DNA from 3 places in the Tardiphaga sp. 42S5 genome. Region 3 is predicted to be linked to each of the others. Evidence: predicted binding sites of a transcription regulator. Region 3 holds the regulator's gene; each other region holds the start of a gene.
The links. The regulator PhoB, encoded in region 3, activates phosphate uptake and scavenging genes when phosphate is short. The targets are predictions, from matches to a motif close to TGTCATNNANCTGTCAT.
Positions count from the first base shown of each region.

Region 1: phnG (phosphonate C-P lyase system protein PhnG) is a predicted target of PhoB. The motif match lies at 3,690-3,706, and genes of this name have one in related genera.
Region 2: SFY93_RS22430 (STN domain-containing protein) is a predicted target of PhoB. The motif match lies at 2,959-2,975, and genes of this name have one in related genera.

Region 1 is NZ_CP139027.1:5,630,238-5,640,415, forward strand. It holds gene phnK (phosphonate C-P lyase system protein PhnK) at 1-578, opposite strand, end outside; gene SFY93_RS26230 (alpha-D-ribose 1-methylphosphonate 5-phosphate C-P-lyase PhnJ) at 571-1,455, opposite strand; gene SFY93_RS26235 (carbon-phosphorus lyase complex subunit) at 1,452-2,558, opposite strand; gene phnH (phosphonate C-P lyase system protein PhnH) at 2,561-3,169, opposite strand; gene phnG (phosphonate C-P lyase system protein PhnG) at 3,172-3,633, opposite strand; gene phnF (phosphonate metabolism transcriptional regulator PhnF) at 3,759-4,493, shown strand; gene SFY93_RS26255 (nuclear transport factor 2 family protein) at 4,524-4,991, opposite strand; gene ybgC (tol-pal system-associated acyl-CoA thioesterase) at 5,073-5,519, opposite strand; gene SFY93_RS26265 (UPF0182 family membrane protein) at 5,685-8,468, opposite strand; gene rocD (ornithine--oxo-acid transaminase) at 8,709-9,926, shown strand; gene cbbX (CbbX protein) at 10,121-10,178, opposite strand, start outside.
Region 2 is NZ_CP139027.1:4,803,465-4,813,642, forward strand. It holds gene SFY93_RS22415 (FecR family protein) at 1-580, opposite strand, end outside; gene SFY93_RS22420 (RNA polymerase sigma factor) at 807-1,313, opposite strand; gene SFY93_RS22425 (energy transducer TonB family protein) at 1,460-2,182, opposite strand; gene SFY93_RS22430 (STN domain-containing protein) at 2,193-2,831, opposite strand; gene SFY93_RS22435 (hypothetical protein) at 3,376-3,609, opposite strand; gene SFY93_RS22440 (filamentous hemagglutinin family protein) at 3,930-10,178, opposite strand, start outside.
Region 3 is NZ_CP139027.1:1,231,343-1,241,520, forward strand. It holds gene pstC (phosphate ABC transporter permease subunit PstC) at 98-1,096, shown strand; gene pstA (phosphate ABC transporter permease PstA) at 1,098-1,943, shown strand; gene pstB (phosphate ABC transporter ATP-binding protein PstB) at 1,940-2,767, shown strand; gene phoU (phosphate signaling complex protein PhoU) at 2,796-3,509, shown strand; gene phoB (phosphate regulon transcriptional regulator PhoB) at 3,601-4,305, shown strand; gene SFY93_RS05785 (GcrA family cell cycle regulator) at 4,540-5,049, opposite strand; gene SFY93_RS05790 (aspartate aminotransferase family protein) at 5,496-6,722, shown strand; gene argF (ornithine carbamoyltransferase) at 6,722-7,660, shown strand; gene SFY93_RS05800 (Hsp33 family molecular chaperone) at 7,930-8,928, shown strand; gene apaG (Co2+/Mg2+ efflux facilitator ApaG/CorD) at 9,832-10,178, opposite strand, start outside.

The DNA.
Region 1 (10,178 bases), 1.9 Mb from region 3:
TCGTCCATGAAGACGAGACGCGGTTCGGTGACGAGGTTGCGCGCGATCTGCAGCCGCTGCCGCATGCCGCCGGAATAGGTCCGCGGCGCATCGTCGATTCGCTCGGGCGAAATTTCCACCCGTTCGAGCCACGAGGTCGCCGTGTCACGAATCTTGCCGTAGTGGTTCTGGCCCACAGCCATCAACCGCTCGCCGACATTGGCGCCGGCCGAGACCGCCATGCGCAGCCCCATCGCCGGGTCCTGATGCACAAAGCCCCAGTCGGTGCGAAACAGGAACCGGCGCTCGGCTTCGCCCATCGCCGCGAGATCGCGGGTCACGCCGTCGCGCATCCGGTAGGAGACGCTGCCGGTGGTCGGCGCTAACTGGGCGGAGAGAATCTGCAGCAGTGTCGATTTGCCGGACCCGGACTCGCCGACGATGGCCAGCACTTCGCCGGAATAGAGTTCGAACGTCACGTCGCGACATGCCGCAAGACGGCCATAAGATTTTCCCAGGTTTGCCGCAACTAGCAATGGCTCGTCGCTGGCCGGCACCGGCGCAGCGTGTTGAGTTGAATTCGCTGTCACATCAAGCATTTGCGCTCTCCGCATAGGGCGCAGCATTCTCGCTGCCGCGATGCCCCTGTGATTGCCGCGTTTCGCAATAATCGGTGTCAGAGCAGACGAACATCCGGCTGCCCTTGTTGTCGATGACGATCTCGTCGAGATAGCTATCCTCGGCGTTGCACAGTGCACAACAGGCCTTGTGCTTGTAGGGCTCGAATGGATGATCCTCGAAATCCAGCGACACCACCGATGTGTAAGGCGGGATCGCATAGATTCGCTTCTCGCGGCCGGCGCCGAACAGCTGCAGGGCTGCGCAGTTGTCCATCTTCGGATTGTCGAATTTCGGCGTCGGCGACGGGTCCATCACATAACGCGCATTAACCTTCACCGGATAGGCATAGGACGTGGCGATATGGCCGAAGCGCGCGATGTCTTCATACAGCTTTACATGCATCAAGCCGTATTCGGCGAGTGCATGCATACGCCGCGTCTCTGTCTCGCGTGGCTCGAGGAAGCGCAGCGGCTCGGGGATCGGCACCTGATAGACCAGCACCTGATGCGCCTGTAGCGTCGCTTCGGGAATGCGATGCCGTGTCTGGATCACCGTCGCATCGCCTGTGCTCGTGGTCACCGCGACGCCGGCAGTTTTCTCGAAGAACTTGCGGATCGAGATCGCGTTGGTGGTGTCGTCGGAGCCCTGGTCGATCACCTTGAGCTTGTCGACGGGGCCGAGAATCGCCGCCGTGACCTGCACGCCGCCGGTGCCCCAGCCATAGGGCATCGGCATTTCCCTGCTGGCGAACGGCACCTGATAGCCGGGGATCGCGATCGCCTTGAGAATGGCGCGGCGGATCATCCGCTTGGTCTGCTCGTCCAGATAGGCGAAGTTATATGTCGGCGCGTTCATTCCGCGGCCTCCTGAAGAGCAACGGGCGTCTCGTTGGCATCGGCGAATTCCTTGCGCAGCTTGCGGAGCAAGCCGAGCTCGGACTGGAAGTCGACATAATGCGGCAGCTTCAGATGCTCGACGAAGCCGGTCGCCTGCACATTGTCGGAATGCGACATGACGAATTCCTCGTCCTGTGCCGGCGCCTTGATGTCCTCGCCGAGTTCGCGTGCACGTAGCGTGCGATCGACCAGCGCCATCGACATCACCTTGCGCTCAGACTGGCCGAAGGCGAGACCGTAACCGCGGGTAAAGCAAGGCGCCTCGGTATCCGAGCCCTTGAACTGATTGACCATCTGACACTCGGTCAGCGTGATCGACCCCAGCGGCACCGCGAAGCCAACATCCTCGGCCATGAATTCAACCTCGACCTCGCCGAGGCGGATTTCACCGGCGAAAGGATGGTTGCGGCCATAGCCGCGCTGCGACGAGTAACCAAGCGACAGAAGAAACCCTTCATCGGCCCGCGCCAGATTCTGCAGCCGCAGATCGCGATCTGCCGGGAAGCTCAGCGCATCGCGAGTGAGATCGCCGACCGGCTTCTCGGGATCTTCCGCAGGCGACGTTTCGATCAGGCCATCGCGGCCGAGAATGTCCGTTACGCGCGGCATCACGCCCGGCTCTGCATCGGTCATGACGGGCTGATCGGGCGAGGACTCGCCGGTCAATACCGGATCGAGCAGACGATGCGTATAGTCGAAGGTCGGGCCAAGCACCTGGCCGCCCGGCATGTCCTTGAAGGTCGAGGACACGCGGCGACGCACCTGCATCTGCGACGTATCGACGGGCTCACTCGAGCCGAACCGCGGCAGCGTCGCGCGGAAGGCGCGCAGCAGGAAGATCGCCTCGATCATGTCGCCGCGTGCCTGCTTGATGGCCAGCGCCGCGAGCTCGCGGTCATAGAGCGAGCCTTCGGTCATCACGCGATCGACGGCGAGACCGAGCTGATTGGAGATCTGTGCCAGCGATACTTCCGGCACGTCGCGATCGCCGCGGCGTTCATGAGCCAGCAGACGATGCGCATTCTCGATGGCGCGTTCGCCACCCTTGACGGCGACATACATGCTCAGCCCTCCTTCGCGACAAGGCGCGTGGTGCGCGGCAGCGCGACGATGGATTCGCCGGAGACCAGCACGAGATCGATGCCGCGGGGAAACAGCGAGGCATTCAGCGCAAGACGATCCAGCAGATCCGGCACGCCGATCGCGGCGCGCAGGATGGTGGCGCCGTCGATACCGGGACCCCGCAGTTCATAGGCCGGACCTTCGGTCAGGCTCGCCACCTGCAGGACAATGGTGGTGGAGCGATCCGGATATTCGGCAGAGCCGAAAGCAAAGCTGCCGAACGCCGGCAGCGCGGCAGTATCAGCCACCACGGCAAAGGCACATATCGCAGGATCGGCAATCACGGGCGCACTCGTATGAAACTTGATCCACCTGGCGACATCCATGGTCGCCGCCAGCTTGGCATCGAGCCACACCGGCGTGTCCTGATCGAACAGCGTCAGCGCGATGGCGGCCGCGCCGCGCATCATCGGCGCGGGCACGCCCGAAACAGCCTGAATGCGCTGCACGGTACCCGGACGCGCCATCGCATCCATCACCGAACGAAAGGTCGATTGCGCTGCGAGGACCTTATCCGCGAAACCGGCCGGCATTTCCGCAACTGTCGTCATGATCAGCCCTCCCCGCGCACGAGTGTGTAGAAATCGACTTTGGTCGCTGCGGTCTCCGCAGCCTTGCGCTTGCTATCGGCGACGACGCGCGCACGCAGCGGCGTAAGCACCTTGGTTTCGAGAGCATCTGAAAATTCACTGGTTTGGATGAGTGCGTCGCAGAGTGCGATCAGGTGCGCCTTCGTGCCGTCACGGCCCAGCGTGTAGCCGAAGCCGATCTCACCGCTAGCCAGCCGTACAGCGGCACGCGACACGGTTGCCTCGCCGAGATTGAACGGCGCGCCATCTCCGCCGATCCGGCCGCGCAACATCACCAGCCCGTTTTCCGGCTGACGCAGATGTTCATGGGCGGGAACGGCCACCGCATCGAGATATCCAGCGATATCCGCCGTGGCGGAGTGTCCAAGCACCCCCATCGCCTCACGGCGCCGGGCCTGCTGGTGGTTCAGGGAGGATGAAGTCATGTCGCCGTCGCTCAACAAGTTGTATGATTTACTAGACAACTTTATAGGCGGGGGCAATGACCGTTTCGTGACAGCGGCACGATTTTTCGCTAATGCGTGGTCGACATCATTCCGGGACCGATTTTGTGACCATTCAGGACAAGCCAACAGGCGTTGCATTGTGGCGACATGTCGCCGACGGCATCGAACGCGGCATTGCCGATGGCCGCTATGACGCTGGCGAAAAGCTGCCCGGCGAGACCGAACTGGCTGACATCTACCGCGTCAACCGCCACACCGTACGCCGCGCCCTCGCAACTCTGGCCGAACGTGGCCTGGTGCGCGCCGAGCGTGGCAGCGGCACCTATGTGGAATCGCCAAAGCTTGCATATCCCCTGCGGTCACGCACGCGCTTCTCGGAAATTGCCGGTGCCGGCGGACGCGAGCCGCAAGCGCAATTGATCGGAGCCTGGGATGATGTGGCAACACGTGATCTCGCCAAGCAGCTTGGCCTCAAAGCCGGCGCTCCGCTGATCCGCATCGAGGCGCTGCGCCTCGCTGACAAGACGCCGATCTGCGTCGGCACCAACTGGCTGTCGGCCGAACGCTTTCCCGATTTCGGCAAGGTCTATGAGCGCGTGCGCTCGATGACAAAGGCACTGGCGCATTACGGCATCAAGGACTATCGCCGCGCCTCGACGAGGGTCACCGCGGGGATCATCGACGCCACCGATGCGACACGGCTTGGTGTCGCACTCGGGCGTCCGATTTTGATTGTCGATTCCATCGATGTGGATGCCGACGGCACGCCGCTGAGCGCCACGCATTCACGTTTCGTCGCGGAGCGCGTCGAATTCGTGGTCGATAGCGGCTCGCTCTGATCCGTATGGATGAGGTCCTGCTGGACCTAATCAGAACGGATCAGTGCCGAGACCCGGCACATCGGCCGGACGCGGCCCTGGTGCTGGCCACAGAAAACGGCGATCCTTCTCTGCAATGGCAACATCGTTGATACTTGCCTCGCGGCGGCGCATCAGGCCGGCCTCGTCAAATTCCCATTGCTCGTTGCCGTAGGAACGATGCCAGTTGCCGGCGTCATCGTGCCACTCATATTGAAAGCGCACGGCAATGTGATTGCCGTCGAACGCCCACAGATCCTTGATCAACCGATATTCATGCTCCTTGGCCCACTTGCGGGTGAGGAATTCGACGATCGCCGGGCGCCCCTGAAAGAACTCGCCGCGGTTGCGCCAGGTCGAGTCCTCGGTATAGGCGAGCGACACTTTCACCGGATCGCGTGAATTCCAGGCGTCCTCGGCCATGCGGGCCTTCTGGGCGGCGGTCTCTCGGGTGAAGGGCGGGAACGGTGGACGCGACATGGGACCCTCGGCTTTGCGATATGCCAGGATTGTAGCCTTGCCGCATGCGGAGTCGATGCCGTTTCACCTATGGGGCGATTGCTAAATCTGATCGGCCTTCATGGCGATCCGCAGCGCCTTCGGAATCGGCTTGGCGCGGCCGCCGGAGACAAAGGCCACCTTGACCTTGGCCTCAAGCAGCAACTCATCGCCGCGGCGCACTTCCTGACCCAGCATGATCGAGGCGCCCCTCACCTCTTGTGGAACCGTGACGACGTCAAGCAGATCGTCCAGGACTGCCGGTTTTAGAAAATCAATTTTCATCGAACGAACAACGAAGGCAAAGCCGGGCGCATCCTCTCGCGCTTCTTTCAGCAGCTCTTGTTGACTGGTTCCGAGCAAACGCAAGTAATTCGTTCTGCCGCGTTCCATGAAACGCAGAAAGTTTGCGTGATAAACAATCTGGCCGGCGTCAGTATCTTCGAAATAAACGCGGACCCGCATATGATGACGACCGTCGCGAATTTCGCCATCAAGAGAGGCTGTCACGGGGAGATTCCTCTTATCACACTTCGGAGAGTAACCGTCTTGCACAGAGGCACCTTCCCCAGCAAGTGCCAATCGCTTTGGGCTTGAACCTTGCTTGGGATGCACCTGGAATCTTGGTTGCCGGGACGCGCATCTCTTTGTCGAATGGCAATTAGCCAGCGTTGGTCAGTGTCCGGCCGATTCCCGGCTCATTTTCTCCAAAAGACCGCGCATCGCGTCGATCTGCGTGCCGAAGCCTGCCCAATCCCCAGACCTCAACAGCTTCATTGCCTCGTTGTAGCGATCGAGCGCCTCCTGCGCCCTGTTTTCCGCAGGGCTCGCACGTGGCATTTCCGTTGCAGCACTCAGCGATGTCGGCGACGCGTTAGTTTCGATGAAGAGCGCGGACAAGGCCTCGGCAAGCGTCTCTTTCATGACGACATGCTCGCCATAGGCGGCGATCACACGCTTGAGCTCCGGCAAGTGCCCGTGGACCGCGCGCAGGTACAGCGGCGATACGTACAGGATCGAATTCTCGATCGGGATCACCAGCAGGTTTCCGCGGATCACCCGCGAACCCATCTGGTTCCACAACGATATTTGCTGCGAGATCTCCGTGTTCTGATGAATGCGCGCCTCAATCTGGAACGGTCCGTAGACGAGCTTCTCCTTGGGAAATTCGTAGACAATCAATTTTCCATAGTCGGGAGCGTCGCAGCGCGCTGCCAGCCATGCGATCATGTTGTCGCGTCGGCTTGGCACCATGGGGATCATGATAAAGAACTCGGCCTGGGTTTCTCCAGGCAGCCGCATCACGATGTAGTAAGGGACCATCGGCGCGACGCCGTCGCCGGCCGGCTGGCGCGGAAACTGCCAAAGGTCCTCCCGGTTATAGAAAACGTCGGCAGATGCCATGTGATAGGTCTGGTAAAGCTGCGCCTGAATCAGGAAGAGGTCCTCGGGATAGCGAATGTGCTTTTGCAGATCGGACGGCATTGCCGCAAACGGCTTGAATAGCCCCGGAAAGATTCGCTGGTAGGTGGCCGCGATCGGGTCCGCCTGGTCCATCAGATAAAAGTCGACGCTGCCGTTATAGGCGTCGACGACGGCCTTCACGGAATTGCGGATGTAGTTCAGATTGCGGCCGGGCGCAGGCTGCGCAGAGGGGAAATAGTCGCTGGTTGTATAGGCGTCGTGGATCCAGAACATCCGCCCCTCGCTGACGACCAGATAGGGATCGTGGTCGAGGGTGAGGAACGGGGCGATCATGCGTAGCCGTTCCCCGATATTGCGCCGGATCATGATCCGGCTGTCGTCAGTGATATAGCTGGAGAGTAGCAGGTTCATGTCGTTAAAGTGGTGAGCGAAGATGATTTTTCGCACCATCCCCGTCAGCGGTATGCCACCGGCACCGTCGTAGACCGCGTATACGTTTTCACTTCCCTTCGGATAGTCGAACTCCGGCGTGGTGGTCCTGACGACAACGTAGTTGCTCTCCTCTTGTCCATAATAAATGCGCGGTTCGCGGATTTCGGGACCACCGTCCGCAACAGGAGGAATATCCCGCAGGTAAAGCAGCGGAAGTCCTTCAGCGCTCTTGTGCATTACCGGGCTCATCACCGCTCCATTGCCGTGGGTGAACAGCAGGTGGAGGTTGACCCATGTCTGGGCGTTCGGCGGCAGCAGTGAGGATCTGAGCTCGCGCGCCGACAGGATCACGCTCTGGTAGGTGCCGCGAAGCCAGTAGCGGTCTACATCCAGGTCGCTTAATTTGTAATAGGTGCGTATCTCCTGCAGCTGGGCGTAGGTATCCGCCAGCGGCTGCCCGTCCCACAATCTGATGTTCTCGATGGTCGCCTTGTTAGCCTCGAGTGTCGCGAAGGTAAGGTCCTGTTCGGCAGGAAAGGGCTTGGCGGCGATCCGGTTGAGATTATAGGCTTCCCTGGTCAGGCGAATGCTGCGTTCGATATAGGGCCGCTCCAGTTCCAGTTCGTTCGGTTTCACGTAGAACCGCTGAAACAGCATCGGTATCACGCCGGACAGCAGGAAAGCGCCTCCGAAGACGAGCAACATCGCGGCGGTTGGGAGCCAGTAGGTACGCACCCACAAGTTCGCCCACGCGGCGCATGCCGCGACGATCGAAAGCCCGATCAGCAACCCGAGAACGGGTAGCTGCACCTGGACATCGGTGTAGCTCGCGCCAACCACTACGCCATTGTCTCCGTAGAGCAACAAATAGCGGTCGAGCCCGTAGGACCATGCCTTCACCGCAAAGAGCAAGCCGAGCAGCGCCGAGCCGTGAGCAACCGCTGTCGGCGATATCGACCACCGCTGGCCCCGGTATTCAATCTGTCCATGCAGCCAATAGATCACTGCGGCAAAAAGCGCGCTCATGAACAGCGTTAGCAATGCCCAATTCCTGATGGCGACATAGGCGGGCAGAGAAAACAGATAAAATCCAATATCTTTGTCATACAGCGGATCATTCGCACCATATGGCACGTGATAGAGGAACTGCAGAATGATGCTCCAGTTGCCGACCTCCCCCCATGCGACAAGCAGAGCGAGGAGTCCGGCGCCGCCAGCGATGGCGCGGGGCCATGGCAACCGATCGCGTATGAATTCGAACGGATCGGGCGACACCGCAGCGGCCGCGAGCTTCCAGTCGAAGCCGACGGGAAGCCCGCCTCGCCGCCGTCGGGCAAGAAAAAGTGCCAACCGCGCGTTCGCCCACACGATGACGGCAGTTGCCGCAAAGACGACGGAAAAGACTGCGACTTTGGCGCCAATCGAGGTCCAAAAAACCTGCGAATAGCCGACCGCGGAGAACCACATCCAGTCGACCAGGAACTCGCCGACAATCGCGAAAAGGATCAGGCAAATTCCGGAGAAGATGGCAGTCACAACCACCCCGACCACGGCGTTTCGCCCTGGCGTCTTCCGTTCGGGCCCGGTAATCCCGATCGTCATGAACGGATTATAGCAGAACGAGAAAGGTGGCGGTGTCTGTCGTGAGCCCTCGCATCTGTTTTTTTTCGTCGGTCTTCCTACATGACAATTGAGGTGCGCATCGCCTTACGCGCGCCGGGTCGGGAGAGCGCGCGCAATGAGCGGCGGTCTCACGATGTAGTTGTGGTTGTGCGCCTTCACCAACGGTCGGGATGGCATGCCGAGCCGGCGCGGGGGAGGAACGCGGCAGGAGCGCTTGTCATGACCGATTTCGCCGCTCTTGAATCCCGCTTTGGCGCAGGAAACTATGCACCGTTGCCGGTCACGATCGTCCGCGGGGCTGGAGTCTACGTGTGGGACGAGGCTGGCAGACGCTACATCGACATGATGGGCGCATATTCGGCGGCGAGCTTCGGCCATTGCCATCCGCGCCTCGTCAACGCCCTGACAGAACAGGCACAGCGCCTGGATACGATCTCGCGCGCTTATTTCAGTGATCGGTTGGGGCCTTTCCTCGCGAAGGCTTGTGCGCTTACCGGTATGGACGCCGCGTTGCCGATGAACAGCGGCGCGGAAGCCGTCGAGACGGCGCTCAAGGCGGCACGTAAATGGGCCTACAAGGTCAAGGGTGTGCCGACTGACCGGGCCGGAATCATTGCCGCGGAGGGAAATTTCCACGGCCGTACCATTTCGATCATCGGCTTTTCTTCGCAAACCCAATATCGCGACGGCTTCGGGCCGTTCCCGCCCGGCTTCACGTGCGTACCGTTCGGCGATGCCTCGGCGCTCGCCGCAGCCATTACCCCCGACACCGCGGCCTTTCTGGTCGAACCAATTCAAGGCGAAGGCGGGATCAATGTGCCGCCCCCTGGATATCTCGCTGAGGTCGCGCGCATTTGCAAGGCGAACAACGTGCTGCTGCTTTGCGACGAGATACAGAGCGGTCTGGGACGCACCGGACGTCTGCTCGCGTGTCAGCATGAAGGGGTAACGCCCGACGGTCTGATGCTCGGCAAGGCGCTCGGCGGCGGGATGTTGCCGGTTTCGCTTTTCCTCGCCCGTCGCGAGGTCATGCAGGTTTTCACTCCGGGTGACCACGGCAGCACGTTCGGAGGCAACCCGATTGCATCGGCGGTTGGATTAGCCGCCCTCGACACACTGATCGACGAGCGATTGATTGAACGTGCCGCGACTGTCGGCGCGCATCTCCTCAATCGGCTCTCTGCGATTAAAAATCCGATCATCCGCGAGGTGCGCGGTCGCGGTTTGTTTGCGGGGGTCGAGTTACACCGCAGCATGGCTAGTGCAGGCACGGTGATCAGCCGCTTGCTTCAGGCGGGCGTACTGACCAAAGATACTCACCGGAACACGATACGCTTTGCGCCCCCCTTGATTATCGACGAGTCACAGGTGGATTGGGCCGTAGACCGATTGACCGAAGTACTGAACGAGATCGCTGCATCGACGGTTCAGACCTAGCGGCCGCCAATGTTGGGCAAGGCTGATCCGATCCCGTGGTTGCGCTGAGCTTAGTCTGGCTATGCAGGACAAATCAGTGCCACGCGGAAGATATTGGCGCAGCAATCTGTTGGTGTTTCGTTTGAGCCGCACTGCTAGGGAGACCGAGGGTCACAAAAATAGACCTAGTCGGCAGCGTGTTCGGTCGGGCGCCATTACCCGCCAGAACCGTTCGAGAACACCCGGCTCGCGAGCACATCCGAAGCCTCTAGT
Region 2 (10,178 bases), 2.8 Mb from region 3:
TGAAATCTGCAGCACTGGAAGTAATTTGCCCATCCGCAGCGATCATCACCAGGGGCTCGAAGCTGTCGCGCCGCGTGGTGATCGCCGCCTCTCCGGAAATCAATTCGATCCGCGGATTCACATCGTTCCCACGAACGGCGATGCTGGTCTGGGTGTTCAGCTTGAGCGCGACATTCGATGCCAGCTTGACGTCGAGCTGCTCACCCTTTGCCGTCCGATAGTCCGCCGACAGTTCGGCAAGCGATGGCCACATCTCCAGCGGCGGCTTTACGATCATGTAGCCCGCGACGGATGCCGCAAGCGCGCCGCCGATCAGGCTACGACGGCTGACCATCTGTTTTGCGGCCGACACACGTACCACGAAGGGACGGACATTGCGGTTCTCAAGCTCCGCTCCCATCGCGCCAAGATCGCGATACAAGCGCACCGCTTGAACAAAGGCTTGCTCATGCAGATCGCTCTGCCGGCGCCAAAGCTGCAGCTGCTCGGCATCTTCAGTCGTCGCCTTGCCGGAACGCAGCAGCAGGATCCAGTCCGCCGCACGCTCGAGCAAGTCGGCTTCGTCGAGAGGGGCACTCACGAGATCACCACCAAAAAGGCGGAAGCTTGGGCAGGGATAATGATGTGAGTCATTGTCGTCGCTGAGCTTCTGATTCTGCTATTGGGGGCCGCGAAAATTACCTTCTGATGTATAGACGGTTGAGGCAAGGCTATCCCGCAAGCGAAAATAACAATAATTAACGGGCTTCGCGCGACCGCAACAACGGCCCGGTGATCAAACGCAGGAAATGGCAGTAAGACCGCAATTATTTGGGGCGCGGGCCACCGGATCGTCGCAGCAACGTCCGGCCGAGGCGCGCAGCGCAGTGCTTCAGCGAATTGCGAAGATCGATCTCGACAGTCCGGACGCTGACGCCAAGCTGCGCAGCGATCTCGTGATCCGGCATTTTCCTGACAACGGCGGCCAGGAACACCTGGCGGGCTCGGCTCGGCAACTCGGCAAGTGCAAGATCAAGTGCCTGAATATCCTGCCGGCCCTCGACGATCGCCGCCGCGTCGGGCGACTCGTCCGGAATGTCGAGCAAGGCGTCGATCGCATCCATACTCAGCAGACGCTTTTCGCCACGACGCCGATCTGTCGCCACGTTGAGCGCGATGCGGAACAGATAATCTTTCGGACTGTTCACCGCCGGGGCATTCTGCATTTGCTCGATGCGCAGGAAAGTCTCCTGTAACGCATCGCCCGCCAGATCTTCCGACCCCAATCGTCGCGTCAAACGCTTGAACAGACCGCTATAATCGGCCGTCAACACGTTCCGCAGAGTTGTACGATTTGCCCCAGTCACCGGCTATAGCCCTTACGCGTAGAAATACTCGTCTCAGCAGCACGGTGTTACCCATCGCACATGACAGATTGATTACGAAACTAGAACACCTCGAACTCAACAGAGATGTGAGACTATCGCGCATCGAAGGTGACGGGGATCATCACGGTTAGAAGCTCGGGCATATCGGCCGGAATGCGCGGCAGCGGTTGCGCGCGGCGGATCGTTTCGATCGCTTCCCTGTCCAGTACGGAGCGCCCTGAACTCAACTTGATATCGACGCGAACGATGCTGCCATCGCGGCGCATGGCGAACATGACCATCACCGTTTCCTGCGAGCCATCGCGGCGCGCATCGATCGGATAGCGCTGATAGCGCTCGATATGCGCTTCGAGCTGGCGCTGATAACGCGTTGCCGTTCCCGCCGGGACTGGGCGCGCCTGCCCGCCTCCCGCCGGCTTTTGCTCCGGAGATGCCGCGGGACGTGGCGGGAGTAGCGGCTGTGGCGGCATCGCCTGCTGTTCGACCGGCGGCAGCACCTGCTCCGAAATCGTCGGCGTCACCTGGAAATCGGCAATCGGCGGGCTAGCATGTAGTGAAGCTTGTTTCACTTCAGGTGAAGGCGTCGGCGACGGAAGCAATTCGACCTGAATCGTCGAATTGCCCTGCCGCGCCGATGGACCAGTGGGCATATGATGCAGCCAATAAACACCGGCGGCGAGCATCACCGGCACCAGCACGACGCTACCGGCCAGCCAGCGCCAATGCCAAAAGCTGCCCGAGGTGTCGTCATACTGATCGGATACGGGATTGCTCCGTGTCAGATCCAGCGCTCTCCAATGTGCTGGCGATGCCATCTGATCCTGCCTAGCGCACGGTGATCATGACCATGACGGGCTGCGGCGTGTTCGCAGGCGGAGCCTGGCTCACCTGTAGCCCATCAAGCAGCCGCCCGATGGCATCGTCCCGCTCCTGGTCGCCCGACGAACGGAACAACTCGGTCCGTTTCACGGTCCGCGGTCCGTCGATCCAGAGTTTGATACCCGCACTATAGCTGCCATTGCGCGTCTTGGCTTCCTTACGCAAAGCCTGCTGGATATCGGACTGGATCACGCCGCTATACACCCGCAATTGCGACGGATCGCGACTTTCCCGTGTACTGCGAACCCGTAACGGATCGAGCACCAGATCTGCTTTATCAAACACCGCAACGGGCGGCATGTCGGGATCTGCCGAGGCCGGCACCAAGGTGATGGAATTGGCGCGGGTGTAGCGGATCAGCAGATCGACATCGCCGAGCAAAACCCGCAGCGCCGTGTCCCTGGTGAAATCGCCCTCGACCAATGTTGAAACAAGATTATTGGCCGCGCTGCTTTCATACAGCAACTGAACGCCGGTGATCTTGCTATACGTCTGCAATGCAGAGGCCAGTGGCTGAATCGGAATATGGAAGCGCATCAGCGCCGGATTTTCTCGCTGTTCGCTCGCGGCCAGCGCCGAAATCATTGCACCGAACACAACGATGGTAGCACCAACGAACAACAGCGGAAAGAAACGGTGACAAGCAACGCTGATGCACGCCCTCGACCTCGCCCGAAGGCGCATGAACAGTTCGAGATCGTCCCACTGCCGAATAGCACTCATATTACAGACTTCGACTTATTGACCTCGACCAGAACACTGACAATGCCCGTAGTCGCTGGCGACGTTGCGTGAGGCACTCATATCGGACGCGCAATGATACAGCAAGGATACGGACGCACCAACTCTACAGCCGACGATAGCGATTGCTAAGCCGCCACACTCGTTTACGTAGTTTTTGTGACACGCATGTTATGTATCTCACTATATTTCGATTCAACGCGAAAGATCGGCGTTCAATATGGCGCCAACCGCAACTGTCGGCTGGCACCACGTCGCAAATCACTCCGTCATCATTCTTTATCGATCTTCCAGGGGCAGCATCTGCGCTTGGACATCCGGCTGCACTCTGTAGCGCGCGACGTAACGGTGCTGCGATCGTTATAGTTTAGCGCGTCGACTGTGGCGCCTACATAACCTGGCCTTCCCCCGCTTGCGCGCCGTCCAGCTCGCTTCCACCGCAGCCATCGCCGAGCACTTCCATGATGATGACCGAGGGATACGCGTTGCCGCTGCCCTGAATCGGCCTCGCCGTCTGCCGCGTCGCCGCTGAAGCATTGGAGTTCGACAACGCTGCGCTGGTGCCCGGCATCTGCACGGTCGGCAAGCTCGTCGACGTGCCCTTGCGCCGGATGATCACCACTTTCAGCCTGCAGCGCCGCCAGATCGACGTTGCCGAAGACTCCGGAGGCGACCTCGCCCGCGTCGATCATCCACGCTGTCCGTCGTCGCCGGCATCCAAGCCAGGCGCCGTTTCTCAAGGAAAAGTGGCATCGAGGAATGTACGGCACTCATCAGTGCCCTGTTATTGGATTGCTGACTCCTGAATATCCCTTCCCGAGAAGCGTCTCGATCGCGAATTCCGCCTTCCCTCCGGCGCTGACGACGCTTTGCGCCGCCAGGAACCGGTATTGCGCAGGTTTGGTTCCATATCGCATCATCTCGCCGTTCTCAGCGAATCTGTCACCTCCCCGCAATCTCGGCGAGGCGTGATCTTTCTGCGTCCGTCAGGACCTGTTTCTGCTCTTGATTCAGCGGTCCGCTGCCGACGACTTGAATGACACTGTTGGTGTTGTAGCTGCGTCGATCATCCGACTTGCGGCGGTCGTCATCCTCACGCTGCTGAGTGTCATTGCCGCCCCCGCCATATCCGAGAACTTCGACAATAATGACCGTCGGGCGCTCGCCGGTCCCTGTCTGGGTCGCGTCCTTGATCGCGTCTGAGGCCGCCTTGTCCTTGGTTTCGACATTCAGGCTGACCGGCGCTGCAGCGACCTTTGGCAGGCCCTTGGATTCGCCTCCCACCTTGATGTTCTCGGCATTGAGCACGAACATCGCGGCCACCGTGAAGTTGCCGCTGACCCGAATGCCCGCGTCGCCGGCATCGACCGTCCCCTGCGGCGCAATCAGCGTCACGTCGCCCTCCTTCACGCCATCGAAGCCGATGATCGTGCCGATGCCGCTGCCGCTGATATCGGGTTTCTCCTGCACTTCGGTGATCGCATCCACGTCCGTGGTGACATCGGGCGCCGAGGGAACGCGCGCCGTCTTCGAGCCACGGCCGGCGTCGATGTCGCCGAGCGTCGACCAGATCACTTCGTCGCCGCCGCCGAATGTCAGGATGCGCGAGCGATTCACCGTCACGCTGTCCCTTGCGAAGATGTTGATATCGCCAGCTCCGAAAGTCACGAGGCCGCCGCCAGCCGGCACGACCGTGCCGAGCGCGGCAACTTGCAATCCGCCCCCCGGTGTCAACGTCTCCACGCTGCCGCCGGCCATGGTCCGGAAAGTCGCATTGCCGATCTTGACACCACCATTCCAGTCTTGCCCCGGAAATAGCGTCTCGATGGCCGTGTAGCCGCGGCTATAGCCGCCATTGATCGGCTGGCCTTGGGCATTCTGATTGTCGCCGGCAGCCTTCAGTTCCTGGCTCAAGACGTCGCGCAAGAAGCGTTGTTGTGCCAGCGACGGCAACGCTTGGAAGCGCGACCACGCCTCGAGCGGGGACACGGTCGTACCGGTGATGCTCTTGATGAAGGACACCAGACCGGACCGCGCGGTGTGTTCCTCGCCGCGACGGGCCTCGACAAGATCGATCAGATAGATCGGCAGCACCACGCCATCAACAGTGGTCTTGAGATAGTCCGGCATCGCGCCGACATTGGCTGGATCGAGATAGGCTGCGATCATCGCATCGTAAGTCGGCTGTTTGCCTTTCAATCCCGCCATCACCGAGATCGATGCACCATCGCGCGGAAGGCCGTGCACTTCGCTGAGGAGGTCGGCACGAACGCGTTCCGTGCCCCCCAACACGCTGCCATCGTATTTGTCGAAGTTTCCTGCACTGAATATCTGGAACGCGGTGCCATAGACGTCGCGTCCCGCGGCGAGCGCGATGGCGCCCGGGCCCTGAACATCGATATCGCCGCCGATGATATCGGTGCCAGCTTCCAGGACCGATACATCGGTGCGATGCAGGTTGCGCAAATTGTAGTTGATGTTGCGGATGTCCGTTCCGGCGCGGAACCAGGTCTGCTCGTTTGTCGTGACCTTCGCAAGTTTCGGGCCGACCGGGGTGTCGATCAGCGATCCGACGATCGAACCGTTGCGCGCGAAGACGCGGCTCGGCTCCATGTCGTTCTGATTGACCAGCTGCTGCGGATTGCTCGCGCTGATGAGATAGCTGCGCAATGCACCGCTATCGCTGGGGGCCCATCTGGCCTGCTGTTGATTAAGCAACAGGGCCGCAAAGCCGCTTTCCTCAAGGGATTGGAAGTCCCTCGGCGTCAGTTCCATGCGCAATTGCAGCGGGGCAGCGCTGATGCCGCCGAACGGCCGCAACGGGGTCGGCATCATGTCCGGATTGGCGCGCGACATGGTGATCTCGCCGAGCACGACATCCCGTTCCGCCAGAATACGGAGTTCGGGATTCGCGCCCGTCGAGGTGAACATCCGGTTCTGATTGGTCACCGATCCGTTCAGCGCGGCGATGCGCGTGACCGATGGATAGAGATTTGTCGCCAACAAGCCGATCATCGAATAATCGACATCAGGGGCATAGTAGCTGCTGGTTAGGTCGAGCTGCTTGGAAAGAAAGCGCCCCTGGTTGGTCAGCGAGACGCTGCCGCCGACGGAGACCAGTTCGAGAGAGGTTCGGTCCGTGTAGCCGCTCATATAAGCATTGTTGCGCGCGCTGCCGCCCGACAGATAGGTGTCGGAATTGAGCAGCAGCGGATCAATCACGGTCTGCAGGATCAGATCGCCTGCGGTTTTCACCGTCATCACGGCATCGCCCAGCGCAAGCACAGGCGCGATATTGTAGACGACATTGCCTTGGGCAAATTGCGCGGACACCGTGCGGCCATTGGCGAACTCGCCCGCATTGATGACGCCTTCGCCGCGGCCGACATAATAATAGCCCGCGCGAACCGTGCCTGTCGCCTCGACCTGCATCAAACCGCCATTGCGCATTTCGAGATGCATCGCTTCGCCGCTCGATCGCCCGCCGCGGACGCGGCCGTTGGTCGGTAGCGCCACCAGCATGTTGACGAGGTCGCCGCCGGTCTTGACCACCACATTGCCGCCGCCGAGGGCGCCGACGCCTTGCTGGAATTTGCCGTAATCGATCCACCACGAGCTTTGCTGGTTGGTCTCGAAGACGAAATCGGAGTCAAGCGAGCCGATTTTCTTCAGCCATTCCATGAAGAGCTGGTTGTCATCGGGATCGGTGGGCAGCACCGACGTCGCGTTGCCCTGCGCCGCGATCCGCAGATTGCCACCGCCGATGCCATAGGCCGCGTCGGTCGGGGTGACGAAGTCCGCATATACGGTCGGATCCGCACGACCCGCGGTATAGATCGCCGAGGTGTTGTGCGCGAGCAGCAGATCGCGGCCGGCGACGATATCGAGATCACCGGTGCCGGTGCGGACGACGTTGCCGGACGTATTGCTGCCGATGGTCAGCGTACCGCTGCCGGCGGCCAGCGCCGCGAGCGGCTTCACGGTCAGCGTGCTCGCCGAGGTCAGGTCTGCGCCGGAAACCAGACGAAGATCCCACGATGCCGTGTTCTGCAACACGCCGCTGCTTGTCGCGGACGAGAAGCCGTCGCTGATATTGCCGAGGATGGTGAGATTTCCCCCCGCTCGCAGCGTCAGGCTGCCCATCCGGGCAGCGGCGAAATCGCCCGCCAGGTTCCAGTCTGTCGCTGCCACGAGATCGCCGGTGCTGCGAATTTCGATGCCGGGCATCACAGCGATGCCGGCGCCTGCAGTGAGCCGTGCGGCAATTGCCGCGGCATGGCCCAGGAACGTGTTGGCATGGGAGACCGCATCGGTTCGCACCGCATCGACGGAGCCGCTGTCGTAGACACTGACGCCTTCGAGAACGCTGGAGCCCGCGCCGACGATGCTGACCTGGAGGCTCGCGACGTTGATCTCGTCGTGTCCGGCTTCCTGGAGCGCGCGGAAGCGAACCCGACCACCATCGCCGCCGGCCACATCGATCACGCCGCCGCGGATGTCGAGTTGGCCGCCGCTCGCCTCGAGCGTGACCCGGCCACTGCCGAACTCGCCGGTCGCACCGGCCTGCAGCAAAGCCGAGCCGAGCATGGTCAGCCCGTTGCCGGCACTCACCGAGATCCTGCCGCCATATCCGGAGCGGGTATCGATCGTCCCTGCCAGCGTCACCGAGCCCTGATCGGCCACCAGCGTGAAATCGGCGACCTGCGTCAGGCCATCGACCACCACATTGCCGGAGCGGATGCGGAACTCACGCGACGCCGAGAATCCGGCAGCGTTCAGTATCTGGCTCTGCCCCGCAAAATCCGGGAGGGCTGCGATGTCCAGCGCAAACGAGCCGCCCGTCTGGCCCGCGCCAGCATGCGCCTCGATGCGTCCGCCGAGTACGACGGTGCCGCCATTCGACGCCACCAAAGACAGTTTGCCCGCAGCGCCGCGGTCCGCATGGGCGGACAGGTTGAGATAGCTGCCAGGCGTCATGACGACGGACCCAGCCGCCGTCAGACCAATGCTGCCTGCATCGGCATATTGCGCGACATCGTAGAACTGCTTCCTGAAGCCGCCGACATCGATCACACCTGTCGGGGCGATCACCACATCGCCGGCAGTCGATGCGAGATTGACCGAGCCGCCGAGAGCGACGATCCGTCCACCGAGTTCGACGCTGGTGCCGGTAAATCCGAAACGGGCACCGAGACTGGCTTCCGGATTATCGAGCGGCGTATCGCCGCCTGCGAGAATGCGGATCGCATTCTGCGCCGTCAGTGATTGCGCCGCGCCGCCGCGCCCGGTCACCACCGGGCTCACCAGCGTCACCGCCGCGGTGCCCGCATCGATCGACCCGCTGCCCTCGCCGGTGATCTGGCGGTTGGCCCGCAACATGACCGTATCGAAGCCGCGCAGCGCCTTGGCGCCGCTGCCGAGCACGATTTCGTCGGCAGTCAGCGACAGCTGAACGGTACCGACCGCGCCGGGATTGGCGAAACTGCCGCCGCTGTTCTGGAAAGCGATCGTCTTGCCGGTGACGGCGATCGCGCCGGTGCCATAACCGACCAGACCGGAAGCATCGAACGCGACCTTGTCGAGACCGGCATTGCCCAGATTGACCGATGTATAGAAATCAATGGTGCTGTAGCTGCGCAATGTCAGCGCCTGCGTATTGGCGAGTTGCGCCAGCGACGTGGCATCGAGGACGAGACCGCTGCTGCCGCCGCCAAAGCCGATGCGACCGCTTGCCACCGACATCGCCGCGCCCGAGAGCTTCGCACTGCCGGCAACGACGGTATTCTGCGTGGCATCCAGCAGCAAGGCGTTGCCGCCGGACAGGGTCGCATTGGCGCCGATGCTGATGACGCCGCCCGTCGATGTATCGACACTCTGGCGCAGCACGTTGACGGCGTTGCCCACCGACACCCGGAGCAGCGCGCCATAGTCGCGTACCGGAACGAGCAGCACGTCGTTGCTCGGATCATAGTCATTGTTGCCGCCGGGATCGCCATAGACCGCCGCCTGCTGGGGCGCGATGACGAGATCGACGCCGCTGCCCGGTGATTGGCCAGCCGCCACGATGACGCTGCCTTCGGCGACGCGGACCTCGCCGCTCGCGGCAAGCAGGATCTCCGGCCCGCTGAGGCTGCTGGACGCATCATTGCGAACCAGAATATCGCTCGCCGCGACATCGATGCGCAGACCGCGCAGATCACCGCTGCGCACGCCGCCAATCAACAGGCTCCCCGCGCCGAAATTGCTCAGCGATGTGGCATCGATGATCAGGTAGCCGGAGAGATCGGAGCGGTTCTGGCCTGCGCCGACGATGGCGATCTTGCTGCCGGAAATATCGACGAGTCCGCCGCGTCCGCCTTCTGCGGGTTGCGATTTGAGCGTGCCGTCGAGAACGAGCGTCGAGGACGCCTTGAACACGACCGAGCCGCCGTCCACCGGCATGCGCGGCGTCACGACATCGACGCCGGTGAGGCGGTACTGGCTGAGCTTGAACGCGTCCGATATGAAATAGCTGTTGGCGGTGGCCTCGTTATATTCGCTGTAGCTGCGCAGCGTCGTTCCCGACATCACGCGCCAGGACGACTGGAGCTGATCCGCCCCGCCGCCATAGCTATCGGCCAGACGGCCGGCCATGGTCGTCGAGCCATCCGCCATCGCCATCGTATTCGGCGTCCGTGCCGTCGCAGATCCCTTCACCATCGACACCGCGAAGGCACCCGGCAGCAAGGCGTAGCGCGCCGGGAGCAGCGCGTACCAGCCTGCGGCGAGCCCGTTGCCACCCGCCAGCCAGATCTTCTGCTGCGTTGCCGCGGATGCGCTGAGCCCTGGCATGACGGCATACATGCCCGAGCCGGCCAGCACATCATGCGAGCCGCCTGGACCCGGTACATGCTCCCACGCATACAGATCGCCGCCGCCGCGAATATCGACCACCGATCCCGTGGCCAGCGTGACCTTCGGGCCTTGCAGGACGATGCTCTTTTCCGGCAGACGGCTCAGCGGCAGCGCCTCTTGTTCCAGCGACTGCGTGACCGCAGGGGCGTTCCAGAATTCATTGTTGGCGAGCGTACCGTAAGGCAGGATCAGGCCATCACCGGACACGGACGTAATACTGCCCGCGAGAAGCGTGAGACTGTCGGTCGCCGTGATCATGATGCTGCCGAATGGCGCGCGCACCACGCCGCCCTGCAC
Region 3 (10,178 bases):
GCTGAATTTCTCTCTTCTTCTCTTCTGACTTAGCGCCCTGACAAGCCCCTCCAGGGCAACGCGTTTTGGGGTATTGTAACAATTACAGGGGACTGGCGTGGCAGACATGGCCGTACAGAGCTCTTCGATGGACGCTGCCGGACCTTATGATCGTGCGAAGGCTTTGAATGCCTTCAAGACCGGGGACCAGGCGTTTTATTGGATCACCCGCATCTCGGCGCTGTCCGTTTTGTTTATTCTCGGCGGCATCATTCTGTCGCTCATCGTTGGTGCGTGGCCGGCGCTCCGCGAATTCGGCTTCTCGTTCCTGACCACGCAGCGCTGGGCACCGTCGGCTGATCCGCCGGTGCTGGGAGCGCTCGGCCCGATCTACGGCACGCTGATCACCTCGGTGATCGCGATGGCTATCGCCATTCCGGTCGGCATCGGCATCGCGATCTTCCTCACCGAACTGTGCCCGAACTGGCTGCGCCGCCCGATCGGCATGGCGGTCGAGCTTCTCGCCGGTATTCCCTCGATCATCTACGGCATGTGGGGCTTCTTCGTGCTCGGCCCGTTCCTGGCCAACCATGTGCAGCCGTTCATGATCAGCGCCTTCGAAGGCGTCCCGGTCCTCGGCGTGATCTTCGCCGGCCCGCCGTCCTATCTCTCGCTGTTCAACGCGTCGCTGATCCTCGCCATCATGGTGCTGCCCTTCATCACCTCGATCTCGGTCGACGTGTTCAAGACGGTGCCGCCGGTGCTCAAGGAAGCTGCCTACGGCGTCGGCTGCACCACCTGGGAAGTCGTCCGCAACGTCGTCATCCCCTATACCCGCGTTGGTGTGATCGGTGGCGTCATGCTGGCGCTCGGCCGTGCGCTCGGTGAAACGATGGCGGTGACCTTCATCATCGGCAACTCGTTCCGGATCACAGGCTCGATCTTTGGCCCGGGCACCACGATCTCGGCAGCGATCGCCAGCGAGTTCGCGGAGAGCGACGGTCTGCATCAATCGGGTCTGATCCTGCTCGGTCTCCTGCTGTTCGTGCTGACATTTTTCGTGCTCTCGGCAGCGCGTCTGATGCTGCTGCGTCTGGAAAAGAAGGCGGGCAACTAATATGAACCCGATTTACGCTTCACGCCGTCGCAACGACATGATCATCCGTGGGCTCTGCATGGGTGCCGCTCTCTTTGGCGTCACCTGGCTCGCGCTGATCCTGTTCACGCTGTTCTACAACGGTATCGCCGGCATCAGCCTGCAGATATTCACCCAGAACACGCCGCCGCCCGGCTCCATGGAAGGCGGCCTGCTCAATGCCATCGTCGGTTCGATCATCATGACCGTCATCGGCGTCGGTATCGGCGCGCCGCTCGGCCTGTTTGCCGGCACCTATCTCGCGGAATACGGCAAGCACGACAAACTCACCTCGGTGATCCGCTTCATCAACGACGTGTTGCTGTCGGCCCCGTCCATCATCATCGGCCTGTTCGTTTATGGTGCGGTGGTGGTTCCGATGGGCGGCTTCTCGGCTCTCGCCGGTTCGCTTGCGCTCGCCGTTATCGTGATCCCCGTCGTGGTTCGCACCACTGAAGATATGCTTGGTCTCGTGCCGAACCCGCTGCGCGAAGCGGCCTCGGCGCTCGGTCTGCCGCGCTCCCTGGTCATCAAGCGGATCGCCTATCGTGCAGCCCGCGCCGGTCTCATCACCGGCGTGCTGCTGGCGACCGCGCGTGTCGCCGGTGAAACGGCGCCGCTGCTGTTCACCGCGCTGAGCAACCAGTTCTTCAGCCTCGATCTCACCAAGACGATGGCCAACCTGCCGGTGACCATCAACAACTTCGTGCAGAGCCCCTACGAGTACTGGAAGCAGCTCGCCTGGAGCGGTGCCCTGATCATCACCTTGACCGTACTTGCCCTTAACATTGGCGCGCGCATTCTCGGCGCCGAGAGGACAGCAAAATGAGTGAGCTTTCTGTGTCGTCTGGCGTTCCTTCCGTCTCGATGCCGCCGCCGTCGGCCCTGCAGGGCGAGACCCGTCCCAAGGTCACCGTGCGCGACCTGAACTTCTACTATGGCGAACACCACGCTCTGAAGAAGATCAACCTGACGTTGATGGCGAACCGTGTGACTGCGTTCATCGGCCCGTCGGGCTGCGGCAAGTCCACGCTGCTGCGCATCTTCAACCGCATGTATGATCTGTATCCCGGCCAGCGCGCCGAAGGTCAGCTCATGCTCGACAACCAGAACATTCTGGATCCAAAGCTGGACCTCAACCTGCTGCGCGCCCGCGTCGGCATGGTGTTCCAGAAGCCGACTCCGTTCCCGATGACGATTTACGAAAACATCGCCTTCGGTATCCGCCTCTACGAAAAGATCTCCAAGTCGGAGATGGATATTCGCGTCGAGAGGGCGCTGCGCGGCGGTGCGCTGTGGAACGAAGTCAAGGACAAGCTCAACGCGTCGGGCCTCAGCCTGTCGGGCGGTCAGCAGCAGCGCCTGTGCATCGCGCGCACCATCGCGGTGCGGCCGGAAGTGATCCTGTTCGACGAGCCGTGCTCGGCGCTGGATCCGATCTCGACCGCGAAGATCGAGGAGCTGATCGACGAGTTGAAGGATCAGTACACGATCGCGATCGTGACCCATAACATGCAACAGGCTGCCCGCGTCTCCGACAGCACAGCCTTCATGTATCTCGGCGAGTTGATCGAGTTCGATCAGACCAACAAGATCTTCACATCACCGACCGATCGCCGCACCCAGGATTACATCACCGGCCGCTTCGGCTGACGCGACATATTCGCGGGAGGAATTTGAGATGGCTTTTGAACACACCACCAAGGCTTTCGACGACGATCTGCAGGAGCTGACCCGTCTCGTCGCCGAGATGGGTGGCCTCGCGGAACGGCAGATCGTCGAATCCGTCGATGCGCTGATCCGCCGGGACGTCGCGCTCGGTGCGCGCGTCGTCGCCACCGACGCCGAGATCGACCAGTTGCAGCGCACGATCGAAGAGCGCGCCGTGCTGACCATCGCCAAACGCCAGCCGATGGCTGTCGATTTGCGCGAGATCGTCGGCGCGCTGCGCGTCGCCACCGATCTGGAACGCATCGGCGATCTCTCCAAGAATATCGGTAAGCGCGTCAATGCACTCGACAGCGACTTCCATCCGCTGAAGCTGATCCGCGGCCTCGAACACATGACCGACCTCGTGACCACCCAGGTCAAGGCCGTGCTCGACGCCTATGCCGCACACGATCTGCCCGCTGCGATGACGGTGTGGAAGGGCGACGAGGAAATCGACGCGATCTGCACCTCGCTGTTCCGCGAACTCCTGACCTATATGATGGAAGACCCGCGTAACATTTCGTTCTGTATCCACCTGATGTTCTGCGCCAAGAACATCGAGCGGATCGGTGACCATGCCACCAATATTGCGGAAACCGTGTTCTACATGATCGAGGGCCAGCAAATCCTCGACAAGCGCCCGAAGGGCGACATGACCACATTCGCGAATACGCCGACGGTCTGAAGCATGATCCGGAAAAGTGGGAGCCAGTCTTCCGCAAGGATCATGATCTAAAGGCTTTTCGGACCTCACTGAGGATATTGACCATATGGCTGTGAATGCACGCATTCTGGTGGTGGAGGACGAGGAAGCCCTCACGACGCTTCTTCGCTACAACCTCGACGCCGAAGGCTATGATGTTGAAACCGTCGCTCGCGGCGACGACGCCGACACCCGCTTGAAAGAGCGGGTGCCGGATCTCGTGGTGCTCGACTGGATGCTGCCGGGCCTGTCCGGCATCGAACTGTGCCGCCGCCTGCGCGCACGGCCCGAAACCAAGGCATTGCCGATCATCATGCTGACGGCGCGTGGCGAAGAGAGCGAGCGCGTTCGCGGTCTCGCCACCGGTGCCGACGACTACATCGTCAAGCCGTTCTCCGTGCCGGAGCTCCTGGCCCGCGTGAAGGGCCTGCTCCGTCGTGCAGCTCCCGAGCGTCTCGCCACCGTCCTGGCGTTTGGCGACATCGAACTCGACCGTGACAAGCGCCGCGTCGTGCGCTCAAGCCGTCCGATCGATCTCGGTCCGACCGAATATCGCCTGCTGGAGTTCTTCCTGGAACATCCGGGCCGCGTGTTCAGCCGCGAGCAGTTGCTCGACAGCGTCTGGGGCCGCGACATCTATATCGACGAGCGCACCGTCGACGTGCATATCGGCCGCCTGCGCAAGCTGCTCAATCCCGCCGGTGAGCCCGATCCGATCCGCACCGTCCGCGGCGCCGGCTACGCGCTGGACGACCGCTTCGACAAGGCGGCGGAGTAGGTATCTTCCTTCTCCCCGCCTGCGGGGAGAAGGTGGCCCAGCATAGCGCAGCGACGCCGGGTCGGATGAGGGGGACTCTCCATCGCCTTCGGAGTCTGTGGAGCGCCCCCCTCACCCGACGCCCTCATGCGGACGCCGACCTCTCCCCGCAAGCGGGGCGAGGTTAGAAGCCCCCAAACAAAAAATGCCCGGCTCATCACCGGGCATTTTCATTTGGCTTAGATGCTTTCCAGCTCAGCGCGTCGGCTTCGGCACTGCGCGGCGGCGATCGCTGGCCGGCTGATAAGCGATGCGCGAGTGATGCGCGCAATAGGGGGCGCCGGCCAGGGCCTTGCCGCCGCAGAAGTAGAAGTCCGCGCTCGACGGATCGCCGATCGGCCAATGGCAAGTGGCTTCGTTGAGTTCGACCAGCGACAGGCGCTGGCTGATCGGCACAATGTTGTCATAGGCGATCGGATCGGGCTCGGCCTCGATCTCGTAATTATGGGCCAGCGCGGTATTGCCGCGTGCCATCGGGCGGGCGACACGTACCATCTGCTGGGCCGGGCGCGCCTTGCGCTGCCGCGGAGCTGCCGAGGAGGGGCTCTTGGCACGGCCGGACAGGCCAAGGCGGTGAACCTTGCCGATCACGGCGTTGCGGGTCACGTTACCGAGTTCCGCAGCGATCTGGCTGGCGGAAAGGCCGCCTTCCCAGAGTTTCTTCAACTGTTCGACGCGATCGTCGGTCCATGTCATTACCGTCATCGCCGTTTTCCCTTCGTGAGCGCCGGCCTGACCGGGCAGCGCTGCGAGTTGAGACTTCAAAAATCCCTGCGGTCAGAATCCTTTAGCGCTCACCGGGCGCGAATTTCGCGTCCGGCTGTTACGCCGCACTGGATGTGTCAAAAGGATCTACCGCCGCACGAGATGTCGTATCCGACGAGGCAAAAGCTACAATATGCCGTGACTCGCGCGCAAGAGTCGGGCATGCCGCGTCCACATGCTTCTGCAAGTAAAGCTGCAAAATCGGCTTTTTCTGCGACTCCGTGTGACTCGAAAGCCGCAGTGCGCGGTTGACAGTCTTCACAGCACACATAGAATAATGCCCACGTGCCGCCCGAGAAGGGCGGCACGTTTCGTTTCTAGGGTCCGTTGTTCGATTTCGTACAATTGTCATCGACGTGGACGCCGTCTTTTCGATCGGATCGGTTATGACCAGCAACGCAACGTCCTCGCCCCTCTCTCAGGCTCACTTGCTGCCTGTTTTCGCGCGTGCGGATGTCGCTTTCGAGCGCGGTGAGGGCGCGTGGCTGATTGGAACCGATGGCGAGCGCTATCTCGATTTCACCAGCGGCGTGGCCGTGAACGCGCTCGGTCATGCGCATCCGCATATGGTCGCCGCGCTGCAGGAGCAGGCCACCAAGCTCTGGCACATGTCGAACCTGTTCAAGAGCCCGGACGGTGAACGCCTCGCCGCGCGGCTGTGCGAACAAAGCTTTGCCGACTTCGTATTCTTCGCCAATTCGGGTGCGGAAGCGATGGAATGCGCGATCAAGGTGACCCGCCACTATCATTTCTCCAAGGGCCACCCCGAGCGCACGCGCATCATCACCTTCGAAGGCGCGTTCCATGGCCGCACCCTCGGCACGCTCGCTGCGACCGGGGCTGCCAAATATCTCGAAGGCTACGGCACGCCGCTCGACGGCTTCGATCAGTTGCCGCTCGGCGATATCGAAGCCGTGAAGAAGGCGATCGGTCCGAACACCGCCGGCATTCTCATTGAGCCGCTGCAGGGTGAGGGCGGCGTGCGTGCGCCGAGCAACGCGTTCTTCGGCGCGCTGCGCGAACTCTGCGACAAGAACGGCATTCTGCTGATCTTCGATGAAGTGCAGACCGGCATGGGCCGCACCGGCGAGTTGTTCGCCTATCGGCGCATCGGCGTGACGCCGGATGTGATGTCGCTGGCCAAGGCGCTCGGCGGCGGCTTCCCGATCGGCGCGTGCCTCGTTACGGCGGAAGCGGCCGAAGGCATGGCGCCCGGCTCCCATGGTTCGACCTTCGGTGGCAATCCGCTGGCGGTCGCTGCCGCGAATTCCGTGCTCGATATCATGCTGAAGCCCGGTTTCTTCGATCACGTGAAGAAGATGTCGCTGCTGCTCAAACAGAAACTCGCGGGCGTGGTCGACGGCCACCCTGATGTGCTCAGCGAAGTGCGCGGCGAAGGTCTGCTGATCGGCCTCAAGGCCGTGGTGCCGGCTGGTGATCTCGTGGCCGCATTGCGTGACGCGAAGCTGCTGACCGTCGGCGCCGGCGACAATGTCGTGCGCTTCCTGCCGCCGCTGATCGTCAGCGAGTCCGAGATAGAGCAGGCCGTGCAGCGGCTGGAACAGGCTTGCGTGGCCCTCGGTTCATCCGCCAAGACGCACGGAGCCGTGTGATGAGCACGTCACCGCGGCACTTCCTCGATCTCACGGCCGTGCCGGCCAGTGAGTTGCGCAATATCATGAACGCGGCTGCCGCCATGAAGGCGAAGCTGAAGGGGCGGGATGGCTCGAATGCCGAGCCCGATCGTCCGCTCAAGAACAAGACGCTGGCGATGATCTTCGAAAAGCCCTCGACGCGCACCCGCGTGTCGTTCGAGGTCGGCATGCGCCAGCTCGGCGGCGAAGTCGTGATGCTCACCGGCGCCGAAATGCAGCTCGGTCGCGGTGAGACCATCGCCGACACCGCGCGCGTGCTGTCGCGCTTCGTCGACATCATCATGATCCGTATTCTCAACCATGACTCGCTGATGGAGCTCGCCGAGAATGCCACCGTGCCGGTCATCAACGGCCTGACGCGCTTCTCGCATCCCTGCCAGGTGATGGCGGATGTCATGACCTATGAGGAGCACCGGGGTCCGATCAAGGGGCGCACCGTGGCCTGGACCGGCGACGACAACAACGTGCTGATGTCCTGGGCGCACGCGGCCGAGCGCTTCCAGTTCAAGCTCAATATCGCGACGCCGCCGCAGCTGTCGCCGAAGAAGCCGTTCAAGGACTGGGTCAAGGCGACAGATGCGCCGATCACCTTCAGCGACGATCCCGATGCGATGGTGAAGGGCGTCGACTGCGTCGTCACCGACACCTGGGTGTCGATGGGCGACAAGGACGGCGAGACCCGCCACAATCTGCTCAAGCCCTATCAGGTCAATGCGCGGCTGATGTCGCTGGCCAAGCCGGACGCACTCTTCATGCACTGCCTGCCGGCGCATCGCGGCGAGGAGGTCACCGACGAGGTGATCGACGGTCCGCAGTCGGTGGTGTTCGACGAGGCCGAAAACCGTCTGCATGCGCAGAAGGGCATTCTAGCTTGGTGCCTCAACGCGGTGGCGTGAGACAGCACGGAGCTTTCCTTCTTCCCCTCTCCCCTTGCGGGAGAGGGTGCCTGAGCAAAGCGAGGGCGGGAGAGGGGGAGCGGCAAAGCGCGGTGTTTGTGGCGTCCCCTCTCCCGTCTCGAACATGCTTCGCATGTTCGATCCACCCTCTCCCACCTGGCGAAGCTTCGCTTCGCGCGGGGGAGAGGAGAAAAAGTCGTGCGTCACCTGGATTTCCCGGTTCCATCGCCCCCTTTCACTTGCGGCCCTCCGCCCCCAAATAGAGCGCCATGACCCCATCAAATCCAAATCTCCAGCCCGACGCCCCCATCCGCGCGCCGTCTTCCGTTCCGGTCGATGACGCGGTGCTGCCCTTCGAGGTTGCCCCGCTCGATCTGCGCGGGCGGCTGACGCGGCTTGGTCCGGCACTCGATGAACTGCTCGCCAAGCATGATTATCCCGCGCCAGTGGCCAAGCTGCTCGGCGAGGCCATCGTGCTGACGACGCTGCTCGGCTCCTCGCTGAAATTCGACGGCCGCTTCATCCTGCAGACCCAGACCGACGGTCCGGTGTCGCTGATGATCGTCGACTTCCGCGCGCCCGATAAAATGCGCGCCTATGCGCGGTTCGATGCCGAGCGCCTTTTGCCCGGTCTCGGCACCGCGGCGCTGCTCGGCAAGGGCCATCTGGCGATGACCGTCGACCAGGGGGCGGATATGAGCCGCTATCAGGGGCTCGTCGCGTTGAATGGCGGCACGCTGGAAGATGCTGCGCATGAATACTTCCTGCGCTCCGAACAGATTCCGACCAAGGTGCGCCTCGCCGTCGGCGAGGAATGGCGCAGCGGCGAGGAAGGCGGCCCGACACATCGCTGGCGCGCCGGCGGCATGCTGCTGCAGTTCCTGCCGAAGGCGCCGGAGCGCGTGCAGCGGGATCTCCATGCCGGCGATGCGCCGGACGGCGCGAAGGTGGATGCTGTGCCGGAAGATGACGCCTGGGTCGAGGGCCAGTCGCTGATTGGCACCGTCGAGGATGTCGAGCTGATCGATCCCGATCTGTCCGGCGAGCGGCTGCTGTATCGCCTGTTCCACGAGCGCGGCGTCCGCGTTTTCGCGCCATCGCCGCTGCGCGCGGAGTGTTCCTGCTCGCGCGATGCCGTGTCCGGCATGCTCAAGAGCTTCGAGCCGCAGGACCGCGCCGACATGGTCAAGGACGACAAGGTCGTCGTGACCTGCGAGTTCTGTTCGTCGGTGTACGAGTTCACACCGCAGGAAGCGGGCGTGGAATAGGCGTTCGCCCGCGTCCTCCCGACCCAAGCTCGTCATTCCGGGGCGCACGTAAGCGGCAGAGCCGCTGAAGTGCGGACCCGGAATCTCAGAGTGTTTTGCGCTGAACATGTCGGGATTCCGGGTTCGCGATACGCCGCCTTCAGCGCCTCCTCGCGCCCCGGAATGACAGTGTAGGGTACCCGAACATTTTTTCCTATCCGTCGTTGACAACATCCCCATAAGGTTTATATTCCCCTGCGTCCTGCCCCACCGAGAGGGGCGATCGCGATCGTCACGTTCGCGGGGCAGGATGCGGTGGACGCCGGAGATGCGGCGTTACGCGGTTCATGGGTGACGTCTGTCTTCGGGCAGGACGGATCTGCGCCAGCACTGCCACTGGCTAGGAGACGGCTGGCCTTGGGATGGAAAGACGCCCTGGACAGTGTGACGGACGACCAAGTCAAAACGCGTTCGGCCTATTCGCTTGAGGCTCCCTTCCCATCGCCTTGGGACTTTAATTCGGTGATCGGATCGTTCGCTGAGGCAAAGTGCAAGCAACCGAAAAAACACCGCAGGCGGAACGTCGGGCACTTGCTCGGCGCCTCCGAAAGTCCTGGTGCACTCACAATTGCGGAAGACCGCATCGCATCAGGCCCAAGGGTGCAAAGGGCACCCGGCGTTCCGCACGCCCTCTCACAAGGGGGCGGGAATGCAAGCAACGACGGCGCCCCCGCGCCGCAAACAATGGGGGTGATGACGCATGTCTGAAGAGCAGTGGCTGTTTGACAGTTGAATCTGCGATGAGGCCGTAGGATGGGTAGAGCGCAGGCGCATCTTGCGCCGGAGCGAAACCCATCACCTATCGCACGTGTTAATGATGGGTTTCGCGAAGACGCTCTACCCATCCTACATTTCGGCGGTCGCCTAATTCAGCACACGCTTCCCGTCCGGTCCGTCCAGCGAAAACAGCGGTACGTCGATCTCGAACGGCTCGCCGGCATCGGTCACCATCTGATAGGTGCCTTCCATGAAGCCGGACGTTGTCGGCAGCGGCACGCCCGATGTGTATTCGAAGCGTTCGCCGGGGCCGAGCACGGGCTGTTCGCCGACGACGCCTTCGCCGCGCACTTCCTGCATGCGGCCGGACGCATCGGTGATGATCCAGTGCCGGGTCTTCAGCTGCACTGTCTCTTTGCCGGCATTGGTGATGACGACCGTATAGGACCAGAAAAACTCGCGCTTCTCCTGCGACGAGCGTTCAGGCATGAAAT